4 regions of the Stenotrophomonas sp. STEN029 genome follow, and region 1 is predicted to be linked to each of the others. Evidence: predicted binding sites of a transcription regulator. Region 1 holds the regulator's gene; each other region holds the start of a gene.
The links. The regulator FliA, encoded in region 1, starts transcription of late flagellar genes. The targets are predictions, from matches to a motif close to TAAAGTTTNNCNNNCNNNGGCCGATAA.
Positions count from the first base shown of each region.

Region 1 (4,607 bases):
CGTGCGGTGGCGATGTCCAGGGTTGAGACTGCACGGTCGAGCTCTTCGTCCTTGAGGCGCATGCGCAAGGTCTTGAGCCGGTTGCGGGCCAGCACCAGTTCGCCGATCAGGTTGACGATGGCGTCCAGCCGCTTGGTGTCCACGCGCACGGTGTGCTCGGGTTCGGCGGCTTTTGCCGCTGCCGGTTTGGCGGCGCCGGCGGCAGCGCGGGGTGCTGCGGTCGGCGGTGCGGCCGGCCTGGGTTTGGCTGGCGCGGTGGGAACGGGCTGGACGGGAACGGCGCCCGGTGCGGCACCGCCGTGCAGCTTGTCCAGCAGGGCTTCGAATTCGTCTTCGTCGATCAGGTCATCGCCGGCCTTTGCCGCTGCGATTGGCTGGGCACCGGGCGTACCGCTGCCGTGCAGTTCGTTGAGCAGCGCTTCGAACTCGTCTTCGCTGATCAGGTCGCTGTCACCCGCAGGCGCAGCGACCGCTTGCACGACTGCGACCACGGGGGCGGCGCCAACATCGAACTGTGCGATCAGCGCAGCAGGTGCGTGCTCCGGTTCGGTGCCCGAGGAGACTGCGTCGAGCATGGCCTGCAGCCAATCCAGCGATTGCTGGGCGGCGTCGAAGTGATGCGCCAGCAGTTCGGCTTTGCCGGCCCGTGCCATGCCCAGGGTTTCTTCGGCGGCGTGGCACAGCTCCACCATCGGATGGATCGCCAGAAAACCGGCGCCCCCTTTCAGCGTATGAAAGCCACGGAACACGGCGTTGAGCTGGTCGCTGTCGTGCGGTGCCTGTTCCAGCGTCACCAGCTGCTCGCCGAGGCGATCCAGGATCTCCTGCGCTTCGATGATGAAGTCGGCGGCGATGTCGTCGGCAAAAGCACTCATGCGTTACAGCCCCAGGTCCGAGAGCAGGTCGTCTGCGTCCACCTGCGACACGGCGTGGCGGTCCAGGCCATTGACGGCCGGGCCAGCCAGGCCCTGGTTGCGCGCTTCTTCTTCCGGCGGCGGCAGGCCGAGCGCGCCAAAACCTTCATGCACGCGTCGGACGATGCCGACCACGCGGCGGATGATCTGCCCGGTCAGGTCCTGGTAGCTCTGGGTCAGCGCTACTTCGGTGAGGTTGTGGCGGATGCGCTCGAGGATTTCGCCCTGTTCGGCATTCAGCCCGTCCGCACGCAGGCGCTCGGTCAGCGCGCGGCATTCTTCGGCCAGATCCAGCGTGCGGTGGGTGGCCTGCTCGGTCATCTGCACCACGTGGTCCAGGCGCGCGCAGGCGTCGTCCAGCTCACCGGCTTCGCTGGGCACGCTGGGCAGTTCGCCCAGCGCCTGGCCCAATTCGCGTGCAAGCCTGCCCAGGCCGGACATCATCGGCTGCGTGCGCAGGGCGGCGAGCGCGTCGATTTCCCGACGCCAGCCAGCCTCGTCGCCACTTTCCAATGCTGCCAGTGCGTCCTGCAGGCGCTGCACCAGGGCCGATTTGTCGCTCAATGCTTCCCCGGGCTGGTTCATCAGGCGCTCGCTGCCAGGCGTTCGAAGATCTTGCCGAGCTTCTCTTCCAGGGTCTGCGCGGTGAACGGCTTGATGATGTAGCCGTTCACGCCGCTCTGTGCGGCCTCGATGATCTGCTCGCGCTTGGCCTCGGCGGTAACCATCAGTACCGGCAGGGTCTTGAGCTTGGCATCGTTGCGGATGGCCTTGAGCAGCTCGATGCCGGTCATCACCGGCATGTTCCAGTCGGTGACGACGAAATCGAACGACTGCGTCTGCAGCATCGACAGCGCGGCATGCCCGTCCTCGGCTTCGGCGGTATTGGTGAAGCCCAGATCGCCGAGCAGGTTCTTGACGATGCGGCGCATCGTCGAGAAGTCGTCAACGATCAGGATGCGCATGTTCTTGTTCAAAAGACTTTCCTCTTCATGGTTCTTCGAGCCCGGCGTCGGCCGCCTCGAAAATCTTCAGTCGGCTACGCAGGCGCAGCGTGGCCTGGCCGTGGATCTGACAGACGCGGGATTCGCTCACGCCCAATACCGCGCCGATTTCCTTCAGGTTCAATTCCTGCTCGTAGTACAGCGACAGCACCAGCTGCTCGCGCTCGGGCAACTGGCCGATGGCCTTGCCGAGCTCGGCGCCGAACTGGCTGCGCTCCAAGACCTGTTGCGGGTTGGGGCCGCCGGTGCTGGGGGTGTCCAGCTCGCCCTGGTCTTCGATCCGCGACTCCAGGCTCAAGACCTGGCCACGCGAGGCGTCTTCGACCAGTCGCATGTATTCGGGCAGCGGCAGCTCCATCGCTTCGGCCACTTCACTGGCGCTGGCCGCACGGCCGCTGCTCTGCTCAAGCCGGCGGATGGTGGCAGCGGCATCGCGGGCGCGGCGGTGCACCGAGCGCGGCACCCAGTCGCCACGGCGGATCTCGTCGATCATCGAGCCGCGGATACGGATCGATGCGTAGGTTTCAAACGAAGCGCCCTGTTCGGCGTCATAGCTGCGCGAGGCCTCGATCAGGCCCATCATGCCGGCCTGGATCAGGTCATCGACCTCGACGCTGGCGGGCAGGCGCGCGGCCAGGTGGTGGGCGATGCGGCGTACCAGGTCGGCGTGGCGGGCAATGCAGTCATTGGCCGCGTTGCGCTGGACTTCACGGTATTGGGCGGCTGCATTGTTCATGCCTTCACCTTCTGCTGGATGATGCGTTCCAGGAAGAACTCAACGCCGCCGCGCGGGGCGGTTGGGGCTTGCCAGCGCGCGGTGCGACGGGCGATTTCGTTGATGGCCAGCGAGGCTGGCGCGGAAGGATAGAGCTTGACCACCGGCTGCTGGCGCTGCACCGACAGGCGCAGCCAGTCGTCCTGCGGCACGCAGCCCAGGTAGTTCAGGGAGACATCGATCAGGAACTTCTCGCAGACCCGAACCAGCTTTTCGTACAGGGCGCGGCCTTCATTCGGGTCGCGCACCATGTTGGCGACGACCTGGATGCGGTCCACGCCGCGCTCGCGCGAGAGCACCTTGATCAGCGCGTAGGCATCGGTGATCGAGGCCGGCTCGTCGCAGACCACCACCACGGTGTCCTGGGCGGCCTGGCAGAAGGTCAGTACGCTATCGGTGATGCCGGCGGCGGTGTCGATGATCATCACATCGAGCTCGCGCTCCAGCTCGGAGAACACATTGACCAGGCCAACGTGTTCGGCCGGCTGCAGCTCGGCCATGTGCCGGCGGCCCGAGGCGGCGGGCACGACCAGCACGCCGTTCGGGCCTTCGATGATGACTTCTTCCAGCGTGGCGCGTCCGGCGACCAGGTCGGCCAGGGTGTGCTTGGGCTGCAGGCCCAGCACCACGTCGATGTTGGCCAGGCCCAGGTCGGCGTCGAGCAGCAGGGTACGTTTGCCCATGCCTGCCAGTGCCACGGCCAGATTGGCCGAGACATTGGTTTTACCTACACCACCCTTGCCGCCAGTGACCGCGATGGTGCGTACCGGGCCGGCGGGTTCGTGCCGGGTTGCCGACAGCGGGAAGGTGTTGGTCAGCTTGGCGTACTCACGCGACTGCATTGTTCAACTCCGTGTTGCAGGGCATATCGGCCGCGCGGCGCAAATCTTCAAGGCGGAGTACAAGATTTGCGGCAGAGGCCCGATAAAGGTCTTCCGGGACGTCCTGGCCGTCGGTCACCCAGGTGATCGGCAGGCGGTGATCGGCCGCCACCGACAGGGCAGAACCGAAGCGGCCGGTCTCGTCCAGCTTGGTCAGCACCACGCCCTGCGGGTTGGCGGCGCTGAAGCGGCGCACCACTTCGTCCATGTCCTGGAAGGCGGTATTGGCCGGCAGCACCAGCAGGGTGCGGATCTGGCCGGCGGCGCGCAGCCACTGCAGCTGGGCGGTGAGGGCGCGGTCGCGCTGGCCCAGGCCGGCGGTATCGATCAGCACCAGTTTGTAGTCGGCCAGCTTCTGCAGCAGCTGGTTGAGGTCGGTGCCGCTATTGGCCTCGTGCACGGCGATGCCGAGCTGGCGGCCGAAGCCGTACAGCTGCTCGCGGGCGCCGATGCGCTGGGTATCGGTGGTGACCAGGGCCACGTCGCGGGCGGCATGGGCTTCGGCGAAACGCGAGGCCAGCTTGGCGATGGTGGTGGTCTTGCCGGCACCGGTGGGGCCGACCAGGGCGATCACGCCGCCGGTTTCCATCGGGTCGACCGGGGCGATCGGCAGCTTCTTGGAGATCAGCCCCAGCATCAGCCCGCGGGCGCGGCTGGGGTCGATGTCGGCCGGGATCTGGGTGGCGACGTCGCGGGCCAGGCCGGCGTCGAAACCGTATTCGTCCATCAGGTCCAGCGCATTGGCGCGCACCGCGCTGCCGCGCAGGCGCTCATCGGTGAAGCGGTTCATCTCGCGCTCGATCAGGTGGCGCATGCCGGCCACTTCCTGGCGCAGTTGGCTGAGCTGTTCGTCGTCGCGGGCGATGATCACCGGGCTGGTGGTGATCGGGTTGACCGGGGCGATGCTGGCGACCGCTGCCGGTGCGGCGGTTTCGATGGCGACGGCGACCGGGACTTCAGCCGGTTGCGGGGCTGCAGACGCAGCGATCGGTGTAGCGATCGGCGCGACCTGCTCGATTGCAGGTGCCATCGC
Region 1 covers NZ_JBRREC010000054.1:4,885-9,491, forward strand. The annotation lists gene ACVOLI_RS12615 (chemotaxis protein CheA) at 1-875, opposite strand, end outside; gene ACVOLI_RS12620 (protein phosphatase CheZ) at 879-1,499, opposite strand; gene cheY (chemotaxis response regulator CheY) at 1,499-1,891, opposite strand; gene ACVOLI_RS12630 (RNA polymerase sigma factor FliA) at 1,905-2,654, opposite strand; gene ACVOLI_RS12635 (MinD/ParA family ATP-binding protein) at 2,651-3,535, opposite strand; gene ACVOLI_RS12640 (AAA family ATPase) at 3,522-4,607, opposite strand, start outside.

Region 2 (4,607 bases), on a different contig from region 1:
CGACACATTCATTGCCAAGCTACCGCGCTCGATGGCCAAGAAGGCACAGAACACCTTGTTCGCGACCTTGAACGTGCCCGGCCTGCCGTGATCGTGGAACACCGCGTTCTCTGCCCGAAAGCCACAACCCAGCGATAATGCACGGTCTCCGCCCACCGGAACCGCAGCAATGAATTCCCCCGTTTCCCTGCAGAACGCATGTGTCCTGGTTGCCGGTGGCAGCCGGAGCATAGGCTTGGCCATTGCCCGGGCTTTTGCCCGCGAAGGCGCTAACGTGAGCATCTGCGCGCGTGGTGCCGCAGCACTGCAGCAAGCTGCCGAACAGCTGCTGGGCGACAGTGCAGCTGCCGCGCACACGCAGCAATGTGACCTCGCCGATCCGGCGCAGATCCAACACTGGATCGATGCCGCTGCGGCCGCATTGGGTGGCGTCGATATCCTCATCAACAACGCCTCCGGCTATGGCAACGGCAATGACGATGCCAGCTGGCAGGCCGGCTTCGATATCGACCTGATGGCTGCGGTGCGCGCCAACCGCAGTGCCCTGCCGTATCTGCGCCTGAGCACGATGCCCGCCATCCTCAATATCAGCTCGATCAATGCCTCGGTGCCGACGCCGCGCGCAGCGGCCTACTCCGCTGCCAAGGCGGCATTGAACTACTACACCACCAGCCTGGCTACCGAACTGGCGCGCGAGCGCATCCGGGTCAACGCACTGGCACCGGGCTCGATCGAATTCCCCGGCGGATTGTGGGAGCAACGCCGCAGCAACGCACCCGAGCTGTACGAGCAGATCCGCAACAAGATCCCGTTTGGCGGCTTCGGCAATGTCGAAGATGTGGCCAATACCGCCGTGTTCCTGTGCTCGCCAGCAGCACGCTGGATCACCGGCCAGGTGCTGGCAGTGGATGGCGGGCAATCGCTGCCGGCTTAACAACGTTGTGGGAGCGGCTGTTTGTAGGAGCGGCGTCAGCCGCGAAGCCGTTGCACTCACAGATCGCCAGCGTCGCGGCTCACGCCGCTCCTACAACAACGCCGCTCAAACGATTCACACCAACTCGGCCGACCCAACCACCCGCACGCCCGGCTGCGGACCCAATACCGCCTGCACCAGCGCATCGGCAATCCGCGCAGCAGGATTGATCCGCCATGCCCGCGGCAGCACAGGCGCCAGCGCCCCCAGCACCACGCTGGCCAGATGCTCGCCGGCTCGCCGTTCAGCACGCTCGCCGCCAATCAGGCCCGGGCGCACCAAGGTCAATGAAGCAAACCCCAGCGCGCGCAGGTCCTGCTCCAGCTCGCCCTTGACCCGGCTATAGAACACCAGCGAACGCGGATTGGCACCGGCCGCCGAATTCAGCGCAAACACCTCGCAGCCGTTGGCCCGTACCGCCTGCGCGATCGCCAAGGGATAGCCATGGTCGATCTGCCGGAAGGCCTCACGCGAACCGGCCTGCTTCATCGTCGAGCCCAGTGCACAGATCACCGCATCCACCTGCCAGCCCTGCGCCACCGCCGCCAACCCAGCGAAATCCAGCACCGGATTGAGCAGCCTGGGGTCGGTGCGCGCCAGCGCGCGCCGGGTCGGCGCCACCACGCCACTGCAGCGTGGGTCGGACAGCAGGCGCTGCAGTACCTGCCCCCCGACCAGACCGGTCGCGCCAGCCAGCAATACCCGCATGATGTGCTCCTGTGATCGGCTGCCATTCAAGCCGGCTGCTACCTTGCCGATAATGGGGCTTGGACACCACCTCCGGCTGCGCACAGGCGCCGCCGCAACCCGCCCGGACCCCTGCGCAATGGCCGACAGCCCCGACGACTCCTCCGCTTCCCGCAGCAGCGGGCTGGGCCGCATCCTGTCCCGGCGCACCGCGCCACAGGCAGCTGCGGCGGTCGAGGTCGTAGCCAACGGGGGCGGCGGCATGGCGATGCTGCAGCGCCTTTTCATTGGCGCCAACGCACCGGAACCGGTGTTGGCGTCCTTCGCCCAGGGCATGTGCACCCTGCCCGGTGAACTCGGCGACATGGGCCAGCGCCTGCACAGCGCACACGCCGAACAGGATTGGGAGCGCTACGGCCGCCTGCTGCGGCAGTTGATCGACAAGTACATCCGCACCGTCGAACTGGAAGCCTCCCAAACCAGCAACAGCCAGGCCGAACAGCTGCGCGACATGCTGCGCGACACCCTCGGCGCCGTGCTGGCCAGCCTAATGCAGCAGTCGCCCGAGCTCGAACAGCAGGCCCAGCGCATGGGCGAGGAACTGCGCACCTGGCGCAGCGGCCAACCCTTGCAGCCGGTGGCCATCCATCTGCGCGAGCTTTGCCACCAGGTTGGCGTGCGCAGCAGCAGCCTGCAGGAACAGCGCGACCTGCTGCTCAACCTGTTCGACATGCTGCTGGAGAACATCTCCGAACTGCTCGATGGCGACAGCTGGCTGCAGGGCCAGATCCGCTCGATCCGGCAACTGCTGGCCGGGCCACTGGACGCCAACTCGCTGGAGCAGACCCGCAACGACCTGCGCGAAGTGATCTACCGGCAAGGGCTGCTGCGCGAAGGCATCGATCAATCCAAGCAGGCGATGAAGGACCTGATGGTGGACTTCGTGACGCAGGTGGACGGGATGGTCACCGAGACCGGCGAATTCCACGATCGCATCGCCAGCTATTCCATTGCCGTACGCCAGACCCGCAGCATCTCCGACCTGACCCAGCTACTGCAGGACGTGCTGCAGGACACCGCCCGGGTACAGGCACAGGCCGCACGCGCGCGCGACCATCTGGCCAATGCCCGCGCCGAAGCCAAGGCCGCCGAGCAGCGCGTGCAGCAGCTGGAACGCGAGCTTGAGGAAGCTGGCAGCCAGCTGCGCACCGACCCGCTGACCGGCGCCCTCAACCGCCGCGGCCTGGAGCAGCAACTGGGCGAGCTGCTTGCCGACCACAGCACGCCGCTTAGCCTGGCCATGATCGACCTGGACCACTTCGGCCAGACCAATGCCCAGCACGGCCACGCCGGCGGCGACCAGGCCCTGCGTCATCTGGTGGCCGTGACCCAGCAGCGCCTGCGCGGCCGCGACTGCATCGCCCGCCTCGGCGGCGACGAATTCGTACTGGTGCTGCCCGGCCTCAACCGCGCTGCAGCGTTGGAGACCCTGCAGCAGCTGCAGCAGCAGCTGGCGCAGCGCCCATTCCTGCATGAAGAACAGCGTGTGCAGGTGCGTTTCAGCGCTGGTGTCGCCCAGGCCCAGCCCGGCGAAGCCTTGCAGGGCCTTCTGCAGCGCGCCGATCAGGCTTTGTATGCGGCCAAGCGCGTAGGCCGCAACCAGGTTCTGCCTGCCGCCTGAGCGGCAATCTGCTCACAGCTGTGATATTTGCTGCGCTGGTGCGAATCACCCGGGCATGGACATCACCGCGACCACCCCCATCGCCGAGCTGCAACAGCGCTTTGCCCAGTTGCTGGCCCAGCACCAGGGCATCGTGCTCAAGGTCGCGCGTGGCTATTGCGCGCAGCGCGACGACCGCAGCGACCTGATCCAGGAAATCAGCACCCAGGCCTGGCGCGCCTTCCCTGCCTTTGATCCGCAACGGGCGCAGTTCAGCACCTGGCTGTACCGCATCGCCTTGAACACCGCCATCTCACAGCTGCGCAGCCGCGAGCTGCGCCGGCAATATCACAGCGACGTGGCACTGGAAGATGACCTGGCCAGCATCGCCGACAACGCCGAGGACAACGCCAGCCTGGCCCAGCTCAACCAGCTGATACACCGCTTGCCGGCACTGGATCGCGCCTTGCTGTTGCTGCATCTGGACGACTGCAGCCACCGCGAAATCGGCGAGGTGCTGGGCATCAGCGCCAGCAACGCCGCCACCCGCCTGCACCGGCTGCGCCAGCAACTGCGCAGCCAGTTCGCTCCCACCGACACCACGCGAGGCTGACCTCATGGAACTCGACGAACTCAAGGCCGCCTGGGCACAGCAGGCGCAACGTATCGACCAGCTGGAAGTGCTGGCCCTGCAGGCATGGCAGCAGCCGCGCCAGGCCGGCGTGCGGCGCCGGCTGCGCTGGTTCAGTGGCCTGCAGCTGGCTTGGCTACTGGTGTGGATCGTAGTCACCGTGCTGGCGGCCAGCTTCTGGGTGGAGCACCGTCAGGTGCCACAACTGCTGCTGACCGGACTGGCCCTGCATATCTACGGCATCGCCGCGATCTGGGTATCGGTGACCCGCGCCTTGTTGGCGCTGCACGCGGATGCGGCGGAGGCACCGGTGCTGATCCAGCAGCGACGGCTTGCACGCCTGCGCCGCTTCACCGCACTGAGCGAGCTTGGCCTGGGCTTGCCGTGGTTCTGCCTATGGCTGCTGGCCCTGCAATGGGGCAGCGTGCAATGGTTGGGACTGGACCTGTACGCGATGGCGCCTGCGTGGTTCCTCGGCAGCTTGGGCTTTGGCGTGGTGGTGATGCTGGGCAGCATCGCGGCCGCACGCTGGGCGATGCGACGCTTGCCGGCCAGTCATCGCCTGCAACGCTTGCTGGACAGCCTGTCCGGGCAATCGTTGGCCCGCGCGCAGCAGCAGTTGCGGGAGTTGGAACAGGGCGCGGCGTGATTGTGGC
Region 2 covers NZ_JBRREC010000074.1:11,977-16,583, reverse strand. The annotation lists gene ACVOLI_RS15305 (hypothetical protein) at 1-91, shown strand, start outside; gene ACVOLI_RS15300 (SDR family NAD(P)-dependent oxidoreductase) at 170-934, shown strand; gene ACVOLI_RS15295 (NAD-dependent epimerase/dehydratase family protein) at 1,049-1,681, opposite strand; gene ACVOLI_RS15290 (GGDEF domain-containing protein) at 1,800-3,341, shown strand; gene ACVOLI_RS15285 (RNA polymerase sigma factor) at 3,397-3,933, shown strand; gene ACVOLI_RS15280 (hypothetical protein) at 3,938-4,600, shown strand.
Region 2: ACVOLI_RS15290 (GGDEF domain-containing protein) is a predicted target of FliA. The motif match lies at 1,708-1,734, and genes of this name have one in related genera.

Region 3 (4,607 bases), on a different contig from region 1:
GCTGATTGCCACCGTACAGAAAGTCCTGGGCTGATCAGCCCACCTGCCCCACCGATCGGATACCGCGCCAATGAGCATGGACCTGCAACGTTTCCACGCCACCTTCTTCGAAGAAAGCCGTGAAGGGCTGGATGCAATGGAGGCCGGCCTGCTGGCACTGGAAGACGGCCAGCACGACCCTGAAGTCATCAACTCCGTGTTCCGCGCCGCCCACTCCATCAAGGGCGGTGCCGGCACCTTTGGCTTCGATGCCATCGCCGCATTGACGCATGTGCTGGAAACGCTGCTCGATGAGCTGCGCTCCGGCAAGCGCGCACTGGAAGGCAACGCGGTCGACGCGATGCTGGGTTCGGTGGACGTGCTGCGCGCCCTGCTGCGCGAAGTCGAACATGGCCAGGCCGCCGATCCCGCCGCCGTCAAGGCGGTTACCGATCGTCTGCAGGCCGTACTGTCCGGCACGGCACCGGTTGCCGTGGCTGCAGTGAAACAGGAAGAAACCCCGGACGCCTGGCAGATTGGCTTCGCCCCGGCGCCGTCGCTGTTCATGAGCGGCAATGATCCGCTGCGCATCATCCGCGAGCTGGAAACCCTGGGTTCCCTGCACGTGGAACCGCGCATGGCGCGCCTGCCCAGCTTCGATCAGCTCGATCCGCTGGAAGCCTACCTGGCCTGGGACCTGGGCCTGGTCGGCAAGGTGCCGCGCAGCCGCATCGAAGACACCTTCGCCTGGGTGGTCGATGACTGCGAGCTGGATATCCGTCCGGCTGCACCGCCCAGCCTTGCAGTTGAAGCCCCGGTCGCTGCGGTCGCCAACATCGCCGAGGCTGCCGTCAAGGCACCTGCCAGCGGCCAGCAGCACGAAGCCGAAAGCTCGATCCGGGTCAGCGTCGACAAGGTCGATGCGCTGATCAACCTGGTCGGTGAACTGGTCATCACCCAGGCCATGCTCAAGCAGGTTTCCGGCGGACTGGACCCGGCCCACGCCGAGCAGCTGCTGGCTGGCCTGGATCTGCTCGAACGCAATACCCGCGACCTGCAGGAAGCCGTCATCGGCGTGCGCATGCTGCCAGTGGATGCAGTATTCCGTCGCTTCCCGCGGCTGGTCCGCGACCTCTCCAGCCGCCTCGGCAAGCAGGTCCGCCTGCGCACCATCGGTGAAGGCACCGAGCTGGACAAGGGCCTGATCGAAAAGATCGCCGATCCCTTGGTGCATCTGGTCCGCAACTCCATCGACCACGGCCTGGAAATGCCCGACGTGCGCCGGGAGTCTGGCAAGGACGAAACCGGCACGATTACCCTGGCGGCATCGCATCAGGGCGGCCACATCGTCATTGAAGTCAGCGACGACGGCCGCGGCCTGAACCGCGACAAGATCCTCGCCAAGGCGCTGGAACGCGGCTTGAGCGTGCCCGACAACCCCACCGATGCACAGGTCTGGGATCTGATCTTCCAGCCCGGCTTCTCCACCGCCGATGCGGTCACCGACCTGTCCGGTCGTGGTGTTGGCATGGACGTGGTCCGCCGCAACATCCAGGCATTGGGCGGCGAAGTACAGCTGGAAAGCCGCACCGGTGCCGGCACCCGCGTACTGATCAGGCTGCCGCTGACGCTGGCCATCCTCGATGGCATGACCGTATCGGTTGCCGGCGAAACCCTGATCCTGCCGCTGGCCTACGTGCTGGAAGCACTGCAGCCGCAGCCAGACGATATCCGCACCATGGCTGGCGAGGGGCGCGTTCTGCGCGTCCGCGGCGAATACCTGCCGATCCTGTCGCTGGGCCAGTACTACGGCTATCCCGACAATCCACAAGCCGAACCGCTGGTCGTCGTGGTGGAAGGTGACGGCCAGAAGATCGCGCTGGAAGTGGATGAGCTGATCGGCCAGCAACAGGTCGTCGTCAAGAACATCGAGAACAATTACCGGCGTATCAGCGGCGTCTCCGGCGCCACCATCCTCGGCGATGGCCGGGTTGCGCTGATCGTCGATATCGGCGGCCTTGTGCGCTCGCTGCGTACCCAGCAAGCCGCCTGATCACGTCGTAGCACGCAACTGACGCCGCTCGCCCGACATCTGGGCGGGCGGCGTTGTGTCGTGCGTCCGCCGCGCCTGGATACGGCGGCGCACGCCTTTTGGCTGGCTGAATCACAGCCACGGAGTGTCTTCAAGAAGCTCCGAAAGTTGCCGATACCGCATCGCAATGCAATCAGGTTTGTCAACCAACCTGGGCCTCCGTCGCGGCCTGCACAACGCACGACATTCCACAGGAGCGCCGGACCTGTGGATCGCCCCCTATGCCCGCCTACGGAGATGTCTGCAATGAAGTGGTTCCAGAATCTGTCGATCACGCGAAAGCTGGTGCTTGCGTTCTGCAGCACCAGCCTGCTCACCCTGCTGCTTGCGCTGTTCGCGCTGTGGCGGATGAACGTGGCCGACACCCAGATACAGCAGGTCAACAACAACTGGATGCCGGCCGTCCAGCAGCTTGGCGAAATGCGCGCCCAGCTCGGTGAGTACCGCACCTTCGAGCAGGCCCAGCTCAACTACCAGGGCAACCCGGAACAGCTGGCCGACTACGACAAGCGCATGGCTGACAGCCGCAAGCTGATTGAAGCTGCCGAGAAAGCCTACGACGACATCGAGGCCGATTACAGCGCCAGCGAGCTGGCCATGTACGAAAACATGAAGCAGCAGCGCGCTGGCTACTTCGAAGCACACGACCGTATTGCCGCCGCGATCGCCGCCGACGACTTCGTCACCGCCAACGCCATCTCCAGTGGCGATTCTCGCAAGCTGCGCCGCGCCCTGTTCGACCAGCTCAAGCAGATGTCGCAGTACAACCAGGAGCAGCTGACCAAGCAGACCGCCGAATCTCGCCAGGCACATCAGCGCTCGCTGATCGCCATCGTGATCGGTCTCGGTCTGGCCTTGCTGCTGGCCGCCGCACTGGGCTGGGCGATCATCCGCGCGATCATGCTGCCGCTGGCAGAGGCCGTACGCGTAGCCGACGATGTCGCTGCAGGCAAGCTGGACCGTCGTATCGATGCCTCGCGCCGCGACGAAGTCGGCATGCTGCTGCAGTCCATGCAGCGCATGCAGGCACAGCTGCAATCGGTGATCGGCGCACAGCGTGAGATGGCGCGCCAGCACGATACCGGCATGATCAGCTACCGCATGGATGAGACTGCATTCCCGGGCGACTATGGCGTGATGGTCAAGGAGAGCAACGCACTGGTCGCTTCACACATCCAGATGCTGCTGTCGGCACTGGAAGTCATCAAGCGCTATGCCAACGGCGATCTGTCGGTCGACATCGAACGCCTGCCCGGCGAGAAGGCCGTCATCACCGAGACCGTGGATGCGGTCAAGGCCAGCCTGTCGGCGATCAACAGCGAGATCAAGCGTCTGGCCGGTGCCGCCGCACAGGGTGATTTCTCCGTGCGCGGCGATGCAAATGCCTACCAGCACGATTTCCGCGACATGGTCAGCAGCCTCAACCAGTTGATGGAAACCACCGACGGCAACCTGTCCGAGCTCTCGCAGCTGCTGCAGGCCATCGCCCGTGGCGATCTGACCGCGAAGATGCAGGGCGACTTCCACGGCGTGTTCGCCAATATGCGTGACGACGCCAACGCCACGGTCAGCCAGCTGACCGACATCATCGGCCGCATCCAGCACGCGGCCTCCAGCATCAACCTGGCTGCCACCGAAATCGCCACCGGCAACAGCGACCTGTCACGCCGTACCGAGCAGCAGGCTGCCAACCTGGAAGAAACCGCCGCCTCGATGGAGGAACTGACCTCCACCGTGCGCCAGAACGCCGAGCATGCCCGCCAGGCCAACCAGCTCGCCATCGGCGCACATGGCGTCGCCAGCCAGGGCGGCAACGTTGTCGGCCAGGTCGTCACCACGATGAGCGCGATTGAAGCCTCGTCGAAGAAGATCGCCGACATCATCAGCGTCATCGATGGCATCGCTTTCCAGACCAATATCCTGGCGCTGAACGCTGCGGTGGAAGCCGCCCGTGCCGGTGAGCAGGGCCGTGGCTTCGCCGTGGTCGCCTCGGAAGTCCGCACCCTCGCACAGCGCTCGGCGGCTGCCGCCAAGGAGATCAAGGGCCTGATCGACGACTCCGTCGGCAAGGTCGGCGAAGGCTCGGTACTGGTGCAGCAGGCCGGTGCCACGATGGACGAAATCGTCACCTCGGTGCAGCGCGTCACGGACATCATGGCTGAGATTTCAGCTGCGTCGCAGGAGCAGAGCGCCGGCATCGACCAGGTCAACCAGACCGTCATGCAGATGGACGAAACCACCCAGCAGAATGCCGCGCTGGTGGAAGAAGCCACCGCCGCCGCACGTTCGATGGAAGACCAGGCCAACCACCTGAGTGAGGCGGTTGCGGTGTTCCGTACCGACGCCGTGCAGGCAGTTGTCGCACAGCCGCAGCAGGCCAAGACTGCGTTTGCTCCCGCTGCCCCGGCACCGGCACGTCGCCTGCGCGCGGTGGCTCCGGCACAACGTGGCAATGCGGCAGTGCGCGTCGACAACGACGGCGACTGGCAGGAATTCTGATCGCCAGCTACACATGTATGAACGACGCCCCTGAATA
Region 3 covers NZ_JBRREC010000120.1:6,208-10,814, reverse strand. The annotation lists gene ACVOLI_RS18960 (response regulator) at 1-34, shown strand, start outside; gene ACVOLI_RS18955 (chemotaxis protein CheA) at 71-2,032, shown strand; gene ACVOLI_RS18950 (methyl-accepting chemotaxis protein) at 2,318-4,570, shown strand.
Region 3: ACVOLI_RS18950 (methyl-accepting chemotaxis protein) is a predicted target of FliA. The motif match lies at 2,163-2,189, and genes of this name have one in related genera.

Region 4 (4,607 bases), on a different contig from region 1:
CTGCATTCGCTGAACAACGTCACCACCGACCTCGCTGAAAACCGTATGCCCAGTCTTCGCACCACCGGTGAGTTGAGCGGCATGGTCAGCGAGTACCGCAACGCGTCCTACCAGAGCCTGGTACGCGCCAGCGATGACGTCAAAGCCGATGCCAAGGCACGTGCCACCGAACTGCGCATGCAGATCGACACCACCATCGCCGCCTATCCGAAGCTGATCGACAGCCCGGAGCAGAAGAAGCTGTTTGATGCCTTTGTCGCCGACTGGGGCAAGGCGGCTGCGTCGTACGACGCCGTGACCGAAATGCTGGCATTGGACCTGCCGGATGACGCCATCGACACCTTTGTTGGCGAAACCCGCAACCTGCACCGCAACGCCTATAACGCCCTGCAGGCACTGGCCGCGAACGACAATACCCGCGCCCAGGCCGCCGCAAAGCAGGCCGAAGATACCTATCGCACCTCCGCCCTGGTCGGCATCATTGCCGTGCTGGTTGGTGGTGCTGCCGGTCTGGCACTGATCTGGCTGTTTGCCCGCTCGCTGGTTGCCACCATCCGTGGTGCCGTGGACGTGGCCAATGAAGTCGCCAGCGGCAAGCTGGATGGCTCGATCGACGTCTCGCGTGCCGACGAAGTTGGCGATCTGCTGCGCGCCATGCAACGCATGCAGCGCGACCTGCGCGAACGCATCGACCGCGACCAGATCATCGCCAGCGAGAACCTGCGCATCCGTACCGCGCTGGACTATTCGTCCACTGGCGTGTTCCTGACCAACAACGACCTCGAGATCGTCTACGCCAACCGCGCCCTGCTCGACAAACTCAGCGAGCACCACGAGGAATTCAGCAGCGCACTGACCGACTTCGACGCCAGCAAGCCACTGGTCGGCCAGCCGGTCACCGTGCTCGAGCACCGTGGCGAGGTTGACGGCAAGGTGATGGAAGGTCTCGAGAAGAACGGCGTATTCAAGCGTGAAATGCGCTTTGGTGAAGCCGAGTTCGCACAGACCATTTCGGTGATCCGTGACGACAACAATGTACCGGTTGGCCACGTTGTCGAATGGCGCGATCGCAGCACCGAGGCCCAGGTCGAGAAGGAAGTGGCGCGCATCATGGAAGCCGCCGCTGCTGGCGACCTCAGCGGCCGCATCGGCACTGCCGACAAGGACGGCTTCTTCCTGCAGCTGGCCGAGCAGATCAACAGCCTGCTGGACGCCAATGCCAGCAGCCTGGAGCAGATCTCCGCACTGTTGTCTGCGCTCTCGCGCGGCGACCTGACCGTGCGCATGCATGGCGAGTACCAAGGCGTGTTCGCCACCATGCGTGACGACGCCAATGCCACCGCCGAACAGCTGACCGGCATCGTTGGTCGCATCAAGCAGTCCTCGGTGTCGATCAACTCGTCCGCCAGCGAAATTGCCGCCGGTAACAACGACCTGTCGCGTCGTACCGAGCAGCAGGCCGCCAACCTGGAAGAAACCGCAGCATCGATGGAGGAGCTGACCTCCACCGTGCGCCAGAACGCAGAATCGGCACGCCAGGCCAACCAGCTCGCCATCGGCGCCGCCTCGGTGGCCTCGCAGGGCGGTGAAGTGGTCAGCCAGGTGGTTACCACCATGACCCAGATCGAACAGTCCTCGCGCAAGATTGCCGAGATCATCTCGGTGATCGACGGCATCGCCTTCCAGACCAATATCCTGGCCTTGAACGCTGCGGTGGAAGCCGCACGTGCCGGCGAACAGGGTCGCGGCTTCGCCGTGGTGGCTTCCGAAGTTCGCACGCTGGCCCAGCGTTCGGCCGGCGCCGCCAAGGAAATCAAGGGCCTGATCGACGACTCCGTCGGCAAGGTCGCCGATGGCTCGGCGCTGGTTCGCAAGGCTGGTACCACCATGGGCGAGATCGTCGCCTCGGTGCAGCGCGTGACCGACATCATGGCTGAGATCTCCGCTGCCTCGCAGGAACAGTCGGCCGGCATCGAGCAGGTCAACCAGACCATCGTGCAGATGGACGAAACCACCCAGCAGAACGCCGCATTGGTCGAAGAAGCCACCGCGTCGGCCCGCTCGATGGAAGAACAGGCCGCACATCTGGCCAACGTGGTATCCGTGTTCCAGCTGGAAGAAGACGCTGCCGTCACCAGCAGCCCGGCTTCCGCGCGTGAACCGGCACCCCGCCCCGCCGTCCAGGCAGCAGCACCGGCACCTCGCCGTCGCGCAGCCGCTGCCCGCACCGCAGTAGCCGAACTGGCCGACTCGGATTGGCAGGAGTTCTAAGCAATACCATCGTTGGCTGTGCTGACAACGCAGCCAAGCCAAGCAATTGAACCACCCGAAATCCGATGCCAGTCTCTGGCATCGGATTTTTTTGTAGGAGCGGCGTAAGCCGCGAAGCTGACATACCGTCGGTTGAGGCACCGCCGACGACTGCAAGCACCACCAGCTTCGCGGCGTACGCCGCTCCTACAACACCGCGACACCGCAAGCCGGTCAGTTTCTTCGCATACGTGAACAGATCGACTGCTTTGGCTTGCCTCCCTCTTCAGGCCACTCAACTCGCGCCCTTCGCGGCCGATAAACCGTTATCCCCTCACGCAGCGCTGATACCGCAAGGTAACCAGCGGATTCGATGACTATCTCCTCGCTCTGGAACAACTACATTTCCAACATCTCCGTCAGGCGCAAGCTGAACCTGCTGACGGCCTTGATCGTGATCGGTGTGATCACGCTGGCGGTCATCGCTGCCCGCATGCAGTACCTGGATCTGTACGAAACCCGCAAGGACGCGCTGCGCGCCCAGGTGGAAATGAGCTACGGCGTTCTCGACCACTACGCCAAGGAAGCGGAAACCGGCGCGATGCCGCTCGCTGACGCACAGAAGTACGCCATGGCCGCGCTGCAGAAGATGCGTTCCGACGCCGACGTCAACTACTTCAACATCTACGACACCAAGTACGTGTTGCTGATGCATCCGTTCCGTGCTGACCTGGTCGGCAAGGACATGAAGGACTTCCGCGGCGAGGACGGCGTCCGCGTCTACTACGACCAGGTCGAAGCCGCACGCAAGGGTGGCGGCTATGTCGCCTACACCTGGGCCAAGCCCGGCAAGGATGGCGTGGTTGGCAAGCTTGCTTATGCAGGCATGTACAAGCCGTGGAACTGGGTGGTATCCAGCGGCGTCTACATGGACGATCTGCAGGGCCAGGCCCTGAAGTTCACCGCAATCATGACGGTGGCTGGTGGTGTGTTGGTGCTGCTGGTACTGGCCTTGAGCTGGATCATCGGCAACCGCATCGTGCTGCCACTGCGCAATGCCACGGCCGTGGCGACCGCCATCGCCAAGGGGCGCATGGACAACCACATCGCTGCCCCCAGCAAGGACGAAACCGGCCAATTGCTCAGCAGCATGTCGCATATGCAGGACCAGCTGCGGGCGGTGATTGGCGCACAGGCCGAGATGGCTCGCCAACATGACGCCGGCATGATCGGCTACCGCATCGACGCCAGCCGCTTCCCCGGCGATTACGGCGTCATGGTTGAAGAGACCAATGTGCTGGTCAGCAACCACATCGACGTCAAGATGCAGGTGATCGCGCTGGCGCAGCGTTATGCGGTCGGTGACCTCAGCCAGGACATGCCGCTGCTGCCCGGCGACAAGCGCGTCATCACCGAAACCATGGCCGCCATCAAGACCAACCTGGCTGCCATCAACAGCGAGATCAAGCGCCTGGGCAGCGCCGCCGCTGCCGGCGACTTCAGCCAGCGCGGCGATGAAGACCGCTTCGAGCACGACTTCCAGGCCATGGTGCGTGCCCTGAACACCATGATGCAGGTCAGCGACGACAATCTGGGCGAAGTATCGCGCCTGCTGCAGGCGCTTGCCGACGGCGACCTCACCGTCAAACTCAGCGGCGACGCTCAGGGCGTCTTCGCCAGCATGCGTGAAGACGCAAACAGCACCGTCTCCCAGCTGGCCGGCATCGTTTCCGGGATCCAGCAGTCTGCCGACAGCATCAATCTGGCCGCCAGCGAGATTGCCACCGGCAATGCCGATCTCTCGCGCCGCACCGAAATGCAAGCCGCCAACCTCGAGGAAACCGCGGCTTCGATGGAGGAACTGACCTCCACCGTCCGCCAGAATGCGGAATCCGCACGCCAGGCAAACCAGCTGGCGATCGGTGCAGCCGGGGTAGCCTCACGCGGCGGGCTGGTGGTGGAAGAAGTGGTCACCACCATGGGTCAGATCCAGCAATCCTCACGTCGCATCGCCGACATCATCAGCGTGATCGACGGCATCGCCTTCCAGACCAATATCCTGGCGCTGAACGCCGCGGTGGAAGCTGCCCGCGCCGGTGAGCAGGGCCGCGGCTTCGCCGTGGTTGCCGCCGAAGTCCGTACCCTCGCCCAACGTTCGGCCGGCGCCGCCAAGGAGATCAAAACCCTGATCGAAGACTCGGTCGAGCGCGTGGACGAAGGTTCGCAGCTGGTGCAGCAGGCCGGCACCACCATGGGCGAGATCGTCACCGCGGTTCAACGCGTCACCGACATCATGGCCGAGATCTCCGCTGCCTCGCAGGAGCAGTCTGCAGGTATCGAGCAGGTCAACCAGACCG
Region 4 covers NZ_JBRREC010000105.1:11,130-15,736, reverse strand. The annotation lists gene ACVOLI_RS18110 (methyl-accepting chemotaxis protein) at 1-2,271, shown strand, start outside; gene ACVOLI_RS18105 (methyl-accepting chemotaxis protein) at 2,624-4,607, shown strand, end outside.
Region 4: ACVOLI_RS18105 (methyl-accepting chemotaxis protein) is a predicted target of FliA. The motif match lies at 2,546-2,572, and genes of this name have one in related genera.